Regions from separate parts of the Pseudorhodoplanes sinuspersici genome, predicted to be linked through region 1. Evidence: predicted binding sites of a transcription regulator. Region 1 holds the regulator's gene; each other region holds the start of a gene.

Region 1 (5,614 bases):
AAGGCCGGCAGACCCGAGGCGGATGCGGCCGCCTTTGCCTTGATCGCAGCGTTCTCAGCAAAGGTCGCACCGGGCTCTTCAGGCTCCGGCAATCCGAGCTCGCCCGCAGACACAGCTTCGATACCGTAGAGCGACAGCAGTTCACGCATCTCGCGCAGCTTGCCGGCATTATGCGTCGCGATCACGATCTGGCCCGTGATCTGGCGATGCGCTGTTCGCTCCACAGGGGAAGTCTTCACGTCACCGCCATCTTTTGCAGGTCGACCAGTTTGCCGACGCCTTTGCGGGCAAGCTTCAACATGTCGAGAAGCTGTTCTTCGGTAAACGGCGTCTTCTCCGCTGTACCCTGAATCTCGATGATCCCGCCGGACCCGGTCATGACGAAATTGGCGTCGGTTTCCGCTTCTGAATCTTCGGCATAATCGAGATCGAGCACCGGCGTGGTCTTGTAGACACCGCAGGAGATCGCCGCGACCTGATCGCGCAAGACTTCCCCACGGAGCATGTTGCGTGCCTTCATCCATTGCAGGCAATCATGCAGCGCTACCCAGGCGCCGGTGATCGAGGCGGTACGGGTGCCGCCATCGGCCTGTATCACGTCGCAATCGATGGTGATCTGCCGTTCGCCGAGGGCGGCCAGATCGACGATGGTCCGCAACGAGCGGCCGATCAGACGCTGGATTTCAATGGTGCGGCCGCCCTGTTTGCCGGCGCTCGCTTCCCGGCGGGTGCGCTCCGAGGTGGCGCGCGGCAGCATGCCGTATTCGGCGGTGACCCAGCCGCGGCCCTGGCCTTTCAGCCACGGCGGCAACCGCTCCTCGAGGGTGGCGGTCACCAGCACATGGGTGTCGCCGAACTTCACGAAACATGAGCCCTCGGCATATTTCACGACGCTGCGTTCCAGCGATACGGCACGTAATTCATCGGGAGCCCGGCGGCTTGGCCGCATCGTTCAAATCCTTTTATCGGCAATGGGTCTGCGGGGCTTTTAGGAGGCATGGCCGCAGCCTACAAGCGTAGAAGAACAGATTCTTGAAGGTCTAGTGTCCCGATTCCGAAGTTCGCATCCTTTCGCGGCGGTCTCTTATGCGAATTTCGGAATCGAAGGACACTAGCAACTCATTGAATCTAGTGTGGCTTTGGTTCAGAAGCCCGCATTTCGGACTCGCTGCGAGAATGATGCGGACTTCTGAACCGCCACACTAGGCAGGGCGAAATGGCGTTTCTCGAAAACCTGATGCGGCCAATTCGCGCATTTCGGCCGGCCTATGTGCCGCTGATCATGGTGTATTTCGCCTATGGCGCACTGGGGCTGATCGATGTCACCCGTGACATGTGGATCAAGGAAAGCCTGACCCTGACGCCGTCGGAACTGGCGGGGATCGGCGTTTGGCTCACGCTACCCTGGACCGTGAAGATGGTGTTCGGCGAACTGGTGGATTCCGTACCGATCTTTGGATCGCAGCGCCGGGTTTACATCCTCATTGGTGCGCTGCTCACGGCATCAGGACTCGTCATACTGGCTGGTTCGTCCGGCGGCTGGCTGATGTTCATGCGGCCGGATCAGCTTTACGTGCTTGGCGCGCTGCTGATCGTGATCGGCACCGTGATCCAGGATGTCGTCGCCGATGCGATGTCGACCGAGGTGGTGCCGCGCGTCGATGCAACCGGTGCGGAAAGGCCGGAAAGCGAAGTCAAATCCGAACTGGGCATGGTGCAGGTGCTCGGCCGCCTGTCGCTGTCGGCCGGCATCGTTGCCGTTGCAGGTTTATCGGGCGTGCTGGCCGGATTGTTCGGTCGCGAGACCGTGTTTCTGATCGGTCTTGTGATTCCGTTGATCTCGATCAGCGGTGTGTTCGTGATCGGGCAGGAGAAGGCTGCGCCGCGCCCGATCGACTGGCGCATTCTCGGTGGCGGCCTCGCCTTCGGCGCAGCCGTGCTGGCGCTCGCATTGGGGAGTGTTCCCTATGCGCAGGAATTCATCTTCGTTTTGTCGATGGCCGTGATCTGTACGATGCTGGTCTTCGTCACGCGCGATCTCGATCACAAATCGCGGATGGCGATCTTCTACACCACGATCATCATCTTCGCGTTTCGCGCGACGCCGACGATCGGCGACGGCTATTTCTGGTGGACGCTCGACATCCTGAAATTCGACGAGCAGTTCTACGGCGTGCTGCGGCAGACCGGTGCCGTTCTCGCCATCATCGCGATGTGGGTGTTCGCCAAACAGCTCACCGAATATTCGGTGACCAAGACACTGTTCTGGATCGCGGTGATTGGTTCGATCCTGTCGCTGCCCAGCATCGGATTGTATTTCGGTCTGCATGAATGGACCGAGCGGGTGTTCGGTTTCGGCGCGCGATCGATTGCGATTATCGACACCGCAGCGGCGTCGCCGTTCGCGCAACTCAGCATGATCCCGTTGCTGACGTTGATCGCCTTCTATGCGCCGGCGGGCCATCGCGCGACCTGGTTCGCGCTGATGGCCTCGCTGATGAACATGGCATTGGTCGCCGGACAGTTGCAGGCCAAATATCTCAACCAGATTTTTGTGGTCCAGCGCGGCGATTATGGTGAGCTGGGCGGTCTGCTGATCGTCGCCACGATTGTCGCTTTCGTGTTGCCGGTCGGGACGATCCTGTTATTCGGGCGTAAGGTGTGATCGTATTCGGCGCTTGAAATCGTCCTGCAAGATGGACAATTCTTGAGCGGAAAAGGAGTTACAGGCGTTGGCGTCGCACGATATTCCGATCGGTTCGTCCCAGATTTCGCTCGCGGATTTGAGCGAGCGTTCGCGCGACATCTTCCGGCAGATCGTCGAAAGCTATCTGACGACCGGCGAACCGGTCGGCTCGCGCAATGTCTCGCGTCTGCTGCAGGTGTCGCTGTCGCCGGCATCGGTGCGCAACGTGATGTCCGATCTCGAACAGCTCGGGCTTATTTATGCGCCGCATACATCGGCGGGGCGATTGCCGACGGAGCTGGGCCTGCGTTTCTTCGTCGATGCGCTGATGCAGATCGGCGACATCAACGAGGCCGACAAGCGCGCGATCGAGGCGCAGGTCGCCGGACGCGGTCAGTCCTATGACAACGTGCTGACGCAAGCGTCCGGATTGCTGTCCGGTCTCACCCGCGCCGCCGGCGTGGTGTTGGCCGCGAAACAGAATGTACTGCTCAAGCATGTTGAGTTCGTGCGGCTGGAGCCCGAACGCGCCCTTGTGGTGATGGTGTCGGAGGACGGACAGGTCGAAAACCGCATCCTGCCGATCCCACCCGGATTGCCGACCTCGGCGCTGACCGAGGCATCGAATTTTCTCAACGCGCACATCCGCGGCAAGACGCTGGCCGAAGTCCGGCTCGAACTGGAGAGGGCGCTCGAAGCCGGCCGGGCTGAGCTCGATCAACTCACCCAGAAGATCGTCGCCGCTGGTTTCGCGAGCTGGTCGGGCGGCGACAATGACGATCGCAAGCTGATCGTGCGCGGGCAGTCGCATCTGCTCGACGACCTCAAGGCGCTGGACGATCTGGAACGGGTGCGGCTCTTGTTCGACGATCTTGAGACGCGGCGGGAAGTGATCGATCTGCTGGGCCGGGCCGAGCGGGCCGATGGCGTGCGTATTTTTATCGGATCCGAAAACAAATTGTTTTCGCTGTCAGGTTCCTCGACCATCATCGCGCCCTATCGCGACTCCGCCGGCCGTATCGTCGGTGTTCTCGGGGTGATCGGTCCGACCCGGCTGAATTATGCGCGGGTGATCCCGATGGTGGATTATACCGCCAAGGTGGTCTCCCGGATGCTGTCCGGGCAAACGGGAACTTGATTTTTCTGCCACAAGTTCTGATATCGGGGGCGAATAGCGTTTTCGAGCGAAGTGGGTACCGGTTCGCGTGAAGAAAACGCGTCAAAACAAAAAATTCACCCCCAGAATTGCCATTGGACGGACGCGATGAACGATACGCCACGGCCCGACGCGAAGGCGCCCGAGACCGAAAATGCCGGCGAGGCGCAAGAAAAGAAATTCGAAGGTTCGAAGCCGCAGGTTTCCAAGCCGTATGTCGATCCGTCCCTGATGGTCGACGAAACCGCCGAGATGAAGAACCGGCTGCTGCGTGCGCTTGCCGATATGGAGAATCTCCGTAAGCGGACCGAGCGCGAGGTCGCCGATGCGCGCCAATACGGTATCGCGTCATTTGCCCGCGATATTCTGGGCGTGGCCGATAATTTCCGTCGTGCGCTGGAGGCGGTCGGGCCCGATCTTCGCACTGGTGCTGATGCGGCGGTGAACTCGCTGATCGAAGGCGTCGAACTGACCGAGCGCGATTTGCAGAAGGCGCTGGAGAAGAACGGCATTCGCAAGATCGAGCCGCAGGGTGAGAAATTCGACCCCAACCTGCATCAGGCGATGTACGAGGTTCCCGATCCCTCGGTGCCGTCAGGCACGATCGTGGAGGTGGTTCAGCCGGGCTATGTGATCGGCGAGCGCATTTTGCGTCCGGCGCTGGTCGCAGTATCCAAGGGCGGTCCGAAGGCCGCGCCGGCTGAGCCCGTTGCGAACGATAATTCCGGCGCGAGCAAATAGATCGGCCAAAGCCATTCTCTTGCGTTCATTCCCGCACTCGGGGTCCGGCTTCGCCGGCCTCAGCGCGGGGACGAACGGACCATTGTAATTTTCAACGCGTATCGATGCCGTCGCGGACGGCGCGGAAGCGCGTGAACGTCTCGCCCCAGTCCTTCTTGGGCGAAACGCCGACGACGCGGATAAAGCCGGTGCCGCTGAACCGCATCCATTGCACGATCATGACGTCGGTATCGTGCGCCATTGTCTGTCCTTCGAGCCGGATTTCGTAGCCGGGTTTGCCACCGATTCGCATCGGTTCGGCAAACACCGGCTTCAGGTTTTTGAAGCCCTGGATTCCGCGAAGGATGTTGGTCGCAAAGGCCGCGCGATCGCTGGCTTGCGATGGAGCCGGGCCGCCGACCGAAATCATCAGGAACGGACGATCGACGGGCGGTTCCATGCCCGGCTGTTCCGTCAGCATGATCGCCTGACCGGGAATCAACGAGCGAACGCCTTCGAATTTAGCAAGCTCGTTCACTTCAAACGGCAGGTTGTCGAGGATCTCCTTGGTGGGGACGTTCGCGCGCAACGCCACCGAGCCGAGCGCCTTTCGGATGTCTGCATCTGAATAAGCGTCTTCAGCGTCTATCGGCACCTGCGCGGTCACAACGAAGGCCATCGTTGAATCCGCGCCGCGGCCGGTGATCGCGCGGCGCGTGATCAGCATCCATTTGCGAAATTTCACGCCTTCTGCTTCCTGGTCGCCGGTCAGCAGATGCGCAGCGCCGCCTTCCGTCAGCAAAATCTCACGCTTGGCGTTGCTGACGCCGGGCAATTCGATCGCGCCCGAATTCATCGATTTGAGAAATTGTTCGTAGGCCTCACCCGGCAATTGGGTGATGACGATGCCGGCCTTTTTTTCGCGATCTTCGAAACCGGGAAACGTTCTGGATGCCACCATTCCTGCTGGTGGCGTAAGGCCAACCAGCGATCCCACCGGGAAGACGGCATCCGCCGCTTTGGCTTGCCAGGAGGCAAGTGTGCTCGGGGCG
Region 2 (5,614 bases), 920 kb from region 1:
CAATCGGTTGCTCGACCACCTTCTCGGTGAGCAACTCGAGGACGGCGGCTGGAATTGCGAGGCGCCGCCGAGCAAGCGATCATCGTTTCATTCCACGATCTGTGTGCTTGAAGGACTGCTGGAATACGAAAAGACATACGGCTCCACAAGCGCGGTGACGGACGCACGGACTCGCGGGCAAGACTATCTGCTTGAACGCACCATGCTGAGATCGCTCACCACCGGCGCGATCATCAATCAACACTGGATGCGCTTCGCGTTTCCAGCCGTATGGCATTACGACATTTTGCGTGGACTGGATTATCTGCGCAGCGCCAGCGTTGCACCCGACGAACGGGTCACCGAGGCCACAACGCTGGTGAAAGCGCGGCGCGATGAAGCCGGATACTGGCCTCTCGATGGCATTCACAAAGATCACATTAAACGGCTGTCGTTCGACATCGAGACGGATATCGGGCATGCGAGCCGCTGGAACACATTACGCGCACTACGCGTGCTCGATTGGTGTTCAAGGCCAGAATGTACCGGTGGAGGATAAGCGGAGCCGTTCGCCGCTATCGATCACGTTGTGTGAAGCGGTCTGCGGATCAGCAGCAAACACGTCAGCGACGCCACCGCAAAAGCCGCCGTCACTGATAGCGCCACCGGATCGCCGGCCCGCTCGACCACGAAGGCTAGCGCCAATGGCGCGAAGGCCTGCATGATCTGGAACGGCTTGGCGATCCGCCCCAACACCCGGCCATAACCAACATAGCCGAACAGCGACAACGGCACGGCACCGCGCGCGATGGTCATCAAACCATTGGCGGCGCCAAACATCACGGCGAAGGCAATGGCGACTGGCAACGCAAAACCGAACATCGCCAGCAGCGCAAAGCCCAGCAGGATCAGCGCAACCGAGAAACGCGCAAGATTGAGCGGTTGGACATTCCCGGCAAAGGACAACTCGCAAATTCGCGCCGCGACCTGCGAGGGGCCGAACAGCGCACCGATCATCACGGCGGTTGCCGGATCGATACCGGCGCGGCCGAACATCGCGAGGAGGTGCGCCGCAAGGCCGGACGGGATGAACGCATAGACCGCAAAGCCGGCCGCCACGAGAAAGAAGATCAAACCGTTGGCCGGGACAATGGCGGACGTCGCCACCTCGCTTGCGCCTGCGACCGGAGGCATCGGCTTGGCGCGCATGCGCGGCAGCAAGAAGGCATGAAGCGGCGCCGATACAAAAGCAAGAACAGCCGCGAAAATGAGGTAGGTCCCGTGCCAGTCGGTGAATGTCAGCGAGAGCTGTGTCGCCGGCCAGCTTACGGTCGAGGCAAAGCCGCCAGCCAGTGTGAGGATGGTGATGGGCTTTCGCGCAGCCGCACCGAAGATGCGGCCAAGCGAGGCAAAGGCCGGATCGTACAGATTGGCAGCGATCGCAACGCCGAGAATGACCCAGACACCGAGATAAGCTATGGGATGCGCGACCGTGACCAGCAGGACCAGCCCAAGCGCGCCGGTCAGCGATCCGCAGGCCATCACGATATGTCCGCCGAAGTGGTCGATCCAGCCGCCGATTGTCGGCGCGACGAGCCCGGCCACCAACAGTGCCAGCGAGAAACCGCCCATCGCGAAGGACAACGACCAGCCGCGTTCCGCTGCGATCAGCGGCATCATCAGTACCGGCGGATAAAACAGAATGCCCCATGCGATAATCTGCGTGACGCCGAGAACCAGCACGGCGCGCCAGGGACCAAAAATGAAATCGCGGGGATGGGGCATGAGGCGACGCCTACATTAGCGCCGCCACGGGGATTCACTCAACCGAACAGACGTGTCGCCCAGAAACAAAGAGCGGAAATCGCCGCGGTGCAGGGGATGGTGATGATCCAGGCCATGACGATGCCGTTGGCCACACTCCAGCGCACACCGGAGACCCTTTTCGCCGCCCCGACACCAATAATGGCGCCGGTGATCGTATGGGTGGTCGAAACCGGAATACCAAGCCCCGTTGCCATGAACAGCGTGATCGCACCACCGGTCTCCGCACAGAAGCCCTGCACCGGCGTCAGCCGGGTGATCTGCGAGCCCATCGTTTTGACGATGCGCCAGCCGCCCATCAGCGTCCCAAGACCCATGCCGGCCTGACAGGCGATCACCACCCAGAACGGAACATAGAATTCGCTGCCGAGATAGCCTTGCGAGTAGAGCAGCACGGCGATGATGCCCATGGTTTTCTGCGCATCGTTGCCGCCATGGCCGAGCGAATAGAGCGACGCGGAGAGAAACTGGCCGGTCCGGAAGATAAGATCGACGCCGTATGGCGTCGACCGCGCAAAGGCCCATGACACCATCAGAACAAGGATCAGCGCGAGTCCGAATCCGGTCAGCGGTGACAACACGATGGCCGCACTGGTCTTTGCAAGGCCAGACCAGACGATGGAGGAAAAGCCGACCTTGGCGAGACCGCCGCCGACCAGACCGCCGATCAGCGCGTGCGAGGAGCTGGACGGAATGCCGTAATACCAGGTGATCAGATTCCACGAGATTGCACCCATGAGCGCGGCAAAGATCAGCCGTGAATCCACGATCTCGGCGGATACGATGCCGGTACCGATCGTGTTCGCGACATGCAGCCCGAACACCAGGAATGCGATGAAATTGAAGAAGGCCGCCCAGGCGACCGCGTAATGCGGTCGCAACACCCGCGTCGACACAATGGTCGCAATCGAATTGGCGGCATCGTGCATGCCGTTAATGACGTCAAAGGCAAGCGCAACTGCAATCAGGGCAATCAGCAGCGGAAGAACAAGCGAGCCGTCCACAATGATGTCCGTCAGACGTGTTCGATCACGGTGGCGTGGATCACGTTGGCCACGTCGTCGAAACGGTCGACCACTTTTTCGAGATGGTCATAGACCTCATTGCCGGTGATGAAGCCCATCGGGTCCGACCGATGCTGCCGATAAAGTTCCTTCAATCCGCTGTCGTGGAGCTCGTCGGCCTGGCCTTCCAGACTGGAAATCTCTTCGGTGATTTCGCTGAGCCGTCCGGCTTTGGCGCTGATCGATTGCAGGAGCGGGATGGCTTCTTCGACAAGAGCCGCGCAGCGCTTGATCTTGTCAGCCATCTCGCGCATCTGCGGCGTGAATTCGCGCAATTCGAAGATCATCACCGACTTCGCGGTCTTCTGCATCTGATCGATGGAATTATCCATCGACGTGATCAGCTCTTTGATCGCGCCGCGGTCGAACGGAGTGATGAAGGTGCGCTGGACGGCAATGAGAATGTCGCGCGTGATGACGTCGGCATCGTGTTCGCGATCCATCACAAGCTGATAATTCTCGGCGACGGCATCGCCGCCATCCAGCATGGTCCGCAACGCATCGGCGCCTGCCACCAGGGTTTTCGAATGCTGCGCGAACAGATCGAAAAAGCGCTCCTCCTTCGGGAGCAGCGCGTTGAACCAGCGCATCATGAGCGCATCTCCGGCACGGCTCAGTCGCGCCGGACGCTATCCGATTCGAGGCTGGCAGATGACGTTATTATGACAATGCTTCAGCCTTACGCCCGCGGCGCACAGCGGACGTAGATCTGCGTGCCATAACGGCTGGACACTTCCGGATCGAGGAAGCGCACCGTCATGGTACGACCATCGAACGAGGTGATTTCGCGATCCTGCGTGCCGCCAGCCGGCTCACCGGGTGGGCCGATATAAGTCTTGTTACCCGGGCCGCCCTTCATGCGCAGCTCTTCAGGCTGCGCCTTGTCCGGCATATGCATGATCACGCCGCCGGTCGGACCCATCCCGATATTGTAGGGCTGTTTGCAGCCGTTACGGGCTGCGGTTTCGGTTCGCTTGAGGTCGCTCTGATTGTGGAAGGCCGCAAGTCCCCAACGTCCGGTGATTTCCTGTGGCTTGATCGCCGGCGGAAGATCTGGCGGCGTCGCAGCCGGTGCGATCGTGCCTTCGGACGGGCCCTGACTCGCGCAGCCGGCGACGGCAAGTCCTGCAAGCAGAACAAGCACACCAGTCTTGATCGGATCAGAACGCCGCACAAACACCATGGTTCAACCTCGACTGCAGGGAGTGTACAAACTCCCATTTTACATCACATTTTCTCTACTCTGCGGCTAAGTCCTCGAATGTGCAAGACATTTGGGCAAAACGGCCCGCGCAGCATCCACAGACGGCCACACTATACCGGAAGATATCCGCCGGATCGGTGGCGGCAGACGGCCAAGCGACAGCCAACGACCGTCATCCTGTCTTGACAGAAGACCCTTCCGCCCCGTATGTCCGCAACCCGCTAGCACTCTTTTCAGCTGAGTGCCAAATAGTTGCAAATTCAGCGAATTCAGACGCGATAGCGTGCAATCCCCACGAGGAAAACATGGCCAAGACCAAATTCCGCCCCCTGCATGACCGTGTGGTTGTGCGTCGTATCCAGGCTGACGAAAAGACCAAGGGCGGCATCATCATTCCCGATACCGCGAAGGAAAAGCCGCAGGAGGGCGAAGTCGTCGCTGTTGGCCCGGGCGGCCGTGACGAAGCCGGCAAGCTCATCCCGATCGACGTGAAGGCGGGCGATCGCGTGCTGTTCGGCAAGTGGTCGGGCACCGAGGTGAAGCTCGAAGGCGAAGAACTCCTCATCATGAAGGAGTCGGACATCATGGGCGTGATCGCCTGATCAGAGTTTTCGCGCTCTCTCGTTCGTCATGGTCGGGCTTGTCCCGGCCATCCCGATGAGGAGAGCACACTGCCTCCCTAAGCGGGATCGCCGGGTCAAGCCCGGCGATGACGACGGATAGGGAGCAACCAACATCGGAGTTTCCAATGTCAGCGAAAGACGTAAAATTTTCCGGCGATGCCCGCGAGCGGATGCTGCGCGGCGTCGATGTTCTCGCCAATGCGGTGAAGGTCACGCTCGGCCCGAAAGGCCGCAATGTCGTGATCGACAAGTCGTTCGGTGCACCGCGTATCACCAAGGACGGCGTGACGGTGGCGAAAGAAATCGAGCTTGAAGACAAGTTCGAAAACATGGGCGCACAGATGGTGCGCGAAGTCGCCTCGAAGACCAACGATCGCGCCGGCGACGGCACGACCACGGCGACAGTGCTGGCCCAGGCCATCGTTCGCGAAGGCGCGAAGTCGGTTGCGGCCGGCATGAACCCGATGGACCTGAAGCGCGGCGTCGATATCGCCGTAACCGCCGTCCTCAAGGACATCGAGAAGCGCGCGAAGCCGGTCGCTTCGTCCGCCGAGGTCGCACAGGTCGGCACCATCTCCGCCAACGGCGACCAGACCATCGGCAAGATGATCGCCCAGGCGATGCAGAAGGTCGGCAATGAAGGCGTCATCACTGTCGAAGAAGCCAAGTCCCTCGACACCGAAGTCGACATCGTCGAAGGCATGCAGTTCGACCGCGGCTATCTGTCGCCGTATTTCGTGACCAACGCCGAGAAGATGATCGCGGAGATGGAAGACGCATACGTGCTGTTGCACGAGAAGAAGCTCTCCGGTCTGCAGGCCATGCTGCCGCTGCTCGAAGCCGTCGTACAATCGGGCAAGCCGCTGGTGATCATCGCTGAAGACGTCGAAGGCGAAGCGCTGGCGACCCTCGTGGTCAAC
Region 3 (5,614 bases), 2.4 Mb from region 1:
GCTGCGCGCAATCTCCGTGAAACTCTGCAATGAGAGCGGATACCCCTTCAAACCGCGGGGAAGCACCACGACATTGAGCAAAGCGACCGCGGCCGCCGTCACTCCAATCACCAGGTAGGTCTCGCGCCAGCCAAACTGCGTCGCCAACCACGTGATCAGCGGCAAGCCGACTGCGATTGCTATCGACCAGCCAAGAAAGACAAAAGCCAGCGCGCTTGCCCGGTCCTTTTCAGGAACAATCAGCGCAATCGTACTGGCTGCCTGCGGCGTATAAAGCGCGACGACGACCAGCATCGCAATGCGAAAGAGAAGGATCGCGGCATAACTGTCGGCGAATGCAGACGCCACATGTCCGGCGGCAACGATGGCGAGTGTTCCCGTCAGCAGCAGGCGCCGCCCCATGCGTGTCGTCAGCCATGACAGGACAGGCGATCCGAAACACAGGATGACCGCGCCATACGTAACCAGCAAGCCCGCATCGCGGATGGTCACGCCAAGACCGCTCGACAATTCATGCAGCATACCCGCCGGCGCAAGCACGGAGAGGCCAGTGATAAAATTCCCGCTCATCAGAGCGAAGCGGGACAGCAGATGGCTCATGGGATGGACCGGAGGGACAAGCGAAAGCGCTGCTTAAACCAATGCGAAGGCCTTGGCTATGACAGCCACGGCGGACAGTCATGCGGACCAGACGCTTCCTTCATCGCGCATTTCCAGCCATTTAACAAAAAACGGACCGGGCGATAGCGCCTTGTTTAACGGCAATTCGCTTCCAATCAGCACCGGCAATCACAAGAACATTTGAGGGACAACGCCTATGTCGTTTCGTGCCATGCTGTTCCACGCGATGTCATTTCGCGCCATGTTGTTTCGCACCATATCGTTCCGCGCTATTCTTCTTGCTTTCACATTCGGCTGCGCGGCTCTACCCGTGCAGGCCGCCAATTTTCCCGACCGCCCCATCAAGCTGATCGTGCCTTTCCCTCCTGGGGGCGGAACAGACGTGCTGGCCCGCGTCATCGCCCAGAAGCTGAATGAGAAATGGGGCCAAGCGATTGTCGTCGAAAATCAGCCTGGTGCGTCCGGCGGCATCGGCACCCGCGCCGTGGTCAATGCGACCGCTGATGGATACACGTTGCTGATGGCTTCGACTGGGGCGCTGATGGCAGCGGCCTCCGCGCTGGGCGGCGACGGACCATTCGACGTCAACAAATATCTCGCGCCGATCACCGTGGCTGCCGCCCCGCCCTATCTTCTTGTGGTCGGTCCCGGCGTGCCCGCAAGATCGGCTGCAGACATTATCCGCATCAGCAAGGAAAAGCCCGACAGCCTGACTTACGGCTCGTCCGGCGTCGGTGCCGCGTCGCATCTCTCCGCGGTCCTGTTCGAGAGCGAAGCCGGCATCAAGATGCTGCACGTGCCCTACAAGGGTACGGGACCGGGCGTTACGGATTTGCTCGGCGGACGTATCGACATGATGTTCGCGCCCGCACCCGTTGTGCAACCCTTCATCGCGTCGGGAAAGCTGAAGGCGATCGGATCGACCGACAGCCGACGCTCGCAATTCTATCCCAACATTCCGACCATCTCCGAGAGCGGACTGCCAGGCTACCAGTCTGTCGGCTGGTTCGGCTTGCTCGCACCGGCCAAGACACCGCCGGAGATCGTCAAGCAGATCAACGAAGCGGTCGTCTCTATCATGGACGCAAAGGAGTTCCGCGATCAGCTCGCCATTCTCGGCGCTGAACCCATGCCGCAAACGCCGGACGAGTTTGGCCGCTACATTAATATGGACGTTGCCAAGTGGACCAAACTGGTCAAGGACAACAATATCCAGCTTCCCGGAGCGAAGTGATCCATGCGTCTTGCAACTTTCATCGACCGTTCGCGCAACAGCGGGCCGCGGTTTGGCATCGTTCGTCATGACCGCGTGATTGATGTGCTGGCTGCGGCGAATACGCTACGCCGCCCCGTGCCTGCATCCAGCGTCAAGATGGCGCTGACCACGGGACCACAAACGCTGCCGGTGTTGAATGAACTCGCCGATGCAGCCGACGCCAAAGGCCTCTATGTGCCCCTCGCCAATGTGAAATTCCTGCCGCCGATTCCTGATCCATCGAAATTCTTCTGTGTCGGCAAAAACACGAAAAAGCATCGCGAGGAATTGCTCGCCAACAAGATGCTGACCGAGATTCCGAACGAACCGACCGGCTTCATCAAGCTGGTCGATACGATGTCAGGTGATGACGACGACGTGGTGAAGCCCAACGATATCACCACACTCGATTACGAGCCGGAGCTTTGCTACGTCATCGGCAAACGCGCGCATCGCGTGAAGAAAGCCGAGGCGATGGATTATATCGCGGGATTTACGCTCACAAACGATATCAGCGCCCGCGAGATCCAGAAGCGCGAAGTCGTATCAGGCACCCGCTTCTGGACGGCCAAGAACATGCCAGGCTTTGCGCCGACCGGCCCTTACATCCTGACAATGGACGAAGTCCCCGACACCGACGCTCTTTGGGTGACCTGCGATGTGAATGGTCAGCGCCGTCTGCGCTCGCATACCAGTGATTATCTCTACAAGATCGGCGACGTGCTCGAGCATTTCTCGCGTTATGTCGTGTTCCAGCCTGGCGACCTGATCGCCATGGGGGCACCGAGCGGCGTTGCCGTCGGCCAGCCAAATGCCAGCGAGCTTTATCTTAAGGCCGGCGACGACATGGTGATTTCGTTCGAAGGCATCATGTCTCTGCGGACCAAGATCGTCGCGGAGAAATAAGGTCGCTCGCGGCGCACTTATTTCTGCCCGGGCGGTGGCGCCTTGCAGCGATGATAGACGTGCCCTTCCGGACCTCCAGTTATGACATGAAGCTGATCCGGTGCGACCAGCTTCAGCGTGAGAGAGTCGCGCGTGCGGCCCGCCTCGCCTTCGTCCGAGCGAGAACCTGATGCGCGCCACGAACCATCCGGCCGCTGCACGATGCGTTTGATGTCATAGCCGGACGCGAAAAACAGCACTGTCTTCGCTTCGATCGTCAAGTGGCCATCGCTGTCCGGGTTACCGCAATCCGCCGGCTCATACGCCCACAGTCCGAGGATCGACGGCGGCAATGCTTTGAGACGCTTCGGCGCCGATGCAGCGTCAACTGTCTGTTGTAGCAACAGGGCCGCTACCATCAGGGCAAAACCGGCCAGCCGGGCGCGACTGCGCGCTTGTCCCATTTGGAATGGGCCGGACCTCAGTTCAGCCGGAATATTCCGTCGACCGGCTTGATCTCCGACGGCTTGATCAGACGCGAATGTGCCACCGTGACGGTGTGCAGTGCGCCTTCGATCGACTTTTGCCAGAAACGGAGAAATTGGTTCAGCTCCGGAAAATCGGGACAGAGATCGTAATTTTGCCAGACGTAGGTTTGCAGAAGCCAGGGGTGGTCGGGCCGCCGATAAAGAATTTCCGCCGTCGTCAGTCCGTATCCCTTCACCTGCTTTTTGAAATCTTCTGAGAGCATGTGCGTCCTCAAGTGATTCCCAGCTCGGACATTGTCCAACCGGGCTCTTGAATAAGACAAGCCCAAAATTTGAATTTCGTTCCTAAAATCAAGGCGTTAGCAGCATATACGACAGACTGCTGACAGTTCAAAACGATCCCCAGCGTTAACCCTTCCTAACACTGATAGCAGTCACGCTTGACGAGTGCTAAAAATTTCGGTCAAACCCCTTGCGCGCGGATCGGCTGGCCTTAGATCGCAGCCAACCGGGGCACCAACCCGGTTCTTCCGTCTCAAATTTTGCGTTCGCAATCATCTATGGAGGATACCCATGAAGTTCCGCCCGCTTCACGACCGTGTCGTCGTCAAGCGCACCGAATCCGATGAAAAAACCGCCGGCGGCATCATTATCCCGGATACCGCCAAGGAAAAGCCGCAGCAGGGCGAAGTTGTCGCCGTCGGCCCGGGCGGCCGTGACGAGACCGGCAAGCTCACTCCCCTCGACGTGAAGGCTGGTGACGCCGTTCTGTTCGGCAAGTGGTCCGGCACCGAGGTCAAGATCGACGGCGTCGAATACCTGATCATGAAAGAGAGCGACATCATGGGCGTGCTGGAAGGCGCCGCCGCCAAGAAGAAGGCCGCCTAACAGGCCGCCTCATCAGATCAGCCAAAACCATTTCAAGGACACACAACAATGGCAGCTAAAGACGTAAAATTCTCCGTCGACGCGCGCGACAAGATGTTGCGCGGCGTGGACGTTCTCGCCAATGCCGTGAAGGTCACGCTCGGTCCGAAGGGCCGCAACGTCGTCCTCGACAAGTCGTTCGGCGCTCCCCGCATCACCAAGGACGGTGTGACGGTCGCCAAGGAAATCGAACTTGAAGACAAGTTCGAAAACATGGGCGCGCAGATGGTGCGCGAAGTTGCCTCGAAGTCGTCCGACTTCGCCGGTGACGGCACCACCACCGCCACCGTTCTCGCCCAGGCGATCGTGAAGGAGGGCGCCAAGTCGGTTGCCGCCGGCATGAACCCGATGGATCTGAAGCGCGGCATCGACCTCGCGGTCGAAGCGGTCGTCGAGCACCTGAAGTCGAACTCCAAGAAGGTCACCTCGAACGACGAAATCTCGCAGGTTGGCACCATCTCCGCCAACGGTGACAAGGAAATCGGCGACTTCCTGGCCAAGGCGATGGCCAAGGTCGGCAATGAAGGCGTGATCACGGTCGAAGAAGCCAAGTCGCTCGAGACCGAACTCGACATCGTCGAAGGCATGCAGTTCGATCGCGGCTACATTTCCCCCTACTTCATCACCAACGCCGACAAGATGCGCACCGAATTCGACGATGCGTATATCCTTGTCTACGAGAAGAAGCTGTCGGGCCTGCAGGAGCTCCTGCCGCTGCTCGAAGCCGTGGTCCAGACCTCCAAGCCTCTCGTCATCATCGCCGAAGAAGTTGAAGGCGAAGCGCTTGCGACCCTCGTGGTCAACAAGCTGCGCGGCGGCCTGAAGGTTGCTGCGGTGAAGGCTCCTGGCTTCGGCGATCGCCGCAAGGCCATGCTGCAGGACATCGCGATCCTGACCGGCGGCCAGGCGATCTCGGAAGACCTCGGCATCAAGCTCGAAAACGTGACCCTCAACATGCTGGGCCGCGCCAAGAAGGTGCTGATCGAGAAGGAAAACACCACGATCGTCAACGGCGCCGGCAAGAAAGCCGATATCGACGCGCGCGTGCAACAGATCAAGGCGCAGATCGAGGAGACCACCTCGGACTACGACCGTGAGAAGCTGCAGGAGCGTCTGGCCAAGCTCGCAGGCGGCGTCGCGGTGATCCGCGTCGGCGGTGCGACCGAAGTCGAGGTGAAGGAGCGGAAGGATCGCGTCGACGATGCGATGCACGCTACCCGCGCTGCGGTTGAAGAAGGCATCCTGCCGGGCGGCGGCGTCGCCCTGCTCCGCGCCACCGAAGCCCTGAAGAAGATCCGCACCCACAACGACGACCAGAAGACCGGCGTCGAAATCGTGCGCAAGGCCCTGCAGGCTCCGGCCCGTCAGATCGCCACCAATGCAGGCGAAGACGGCTCGGTGATCGTCGGCAAGGTGCTGGAGAAGGATCAGTATTCTT

The links. The regulator HrcA, encoded in region 1, represses chaperone genes, less so after heat shock. The targets are predictions, from matches to a motif close to GTTAGCACTCNCNNNNNGNGAGTGCTAAC.
Region 2: groES (co-chaperone GroES) is a predicted target of HrcA. The motif match lies at 4,292-4,320, and genes of this name have one in related genera.
Region 3: groES (co-chaperone GroES) is a predicted target of HrcA. The motif match lies at 3,676-3,704, and genes of this name have one in related genera.

Annotation. Positions count from the first base shown of each region.
Region 1 covers NZ_CP021112.1:1,811,899-1,817,512, forward strand. Annotated here, with positions in the region: gene rdgB (RdgB/HAM1 family non-canonical purine NTP pyrophosphatase) at 1-224, opposite strand, end outside; gene rph (ribonuclease PH) at 236-949, opposite strand; gene CAK95_RS08890 (MFS transporter) at 1,217-2,665, shown strand; gene hrcA (heat-inducible transcriptional repressor HrcA) at 2,733-3,824, shown strand; gene grpE (nucleotide exchange factor GrpE) at 3,951-4,583, shown strand; gene CAK95_RS08905 (hypothetical protein) at 4,675-5,614, opposite strand, start outside.
Region 2 covers NZ_CP021112.1:2,735,860-2,741,473, reverse strand. Annotated here, with positions in the region: gene CAK95_RS13185 (prenyltransferase/squalene oxidase repeat-containing protein) at 1-538, shown strand, start outside; gene CAK95_RS13180 (MFS transporter) at 562-1,764, opposite strand; gene CAK95_RS13175 (inorganic phosphate transporter) at 1,803-2,807, opposite strand; gene CAK95_RS13170 (DUF47 domain-containing protein) at 2,819-3,460, opposite strand; gene CAK95_RS13165 (hypothetical protein) at 3,547-4,050, opposite strand; gene groES (co-chaperone GroES) at 4,377-4,673, shown strand; gene groL (chaperonin GroEL) at 4,820-5,614, shown strand, end outside.
Region 3 covers NZ_CP021112.1:4,236,108-4,241,721, reverse strand. Annotated here, with positions in the region: gene CAK95_RS20585 (MFS transporter) at 1-600, opposite strand, end outside; gene CAK95_RS20580 (Bug family tripartite tricarboxylate transporter substrate binding protein) at 818-1,855, shown strand; gene CAK95_RS20575 (fumarylacetoacetate hydrolase family protein) at 1,859-2,782, shown strand; gene CAK95_RS20570 (hypothetical protein) at 2,800-3,225, opposite strand; gene CAK95_RS20565 (usg protein) at 3,243-3,512, opposite strand; gene groES (co-chaperone GroES) at 3,823-4,137, shown strand; gene groL (chaperonin GroEL) at 4,186-5,614, shown strand, end outside.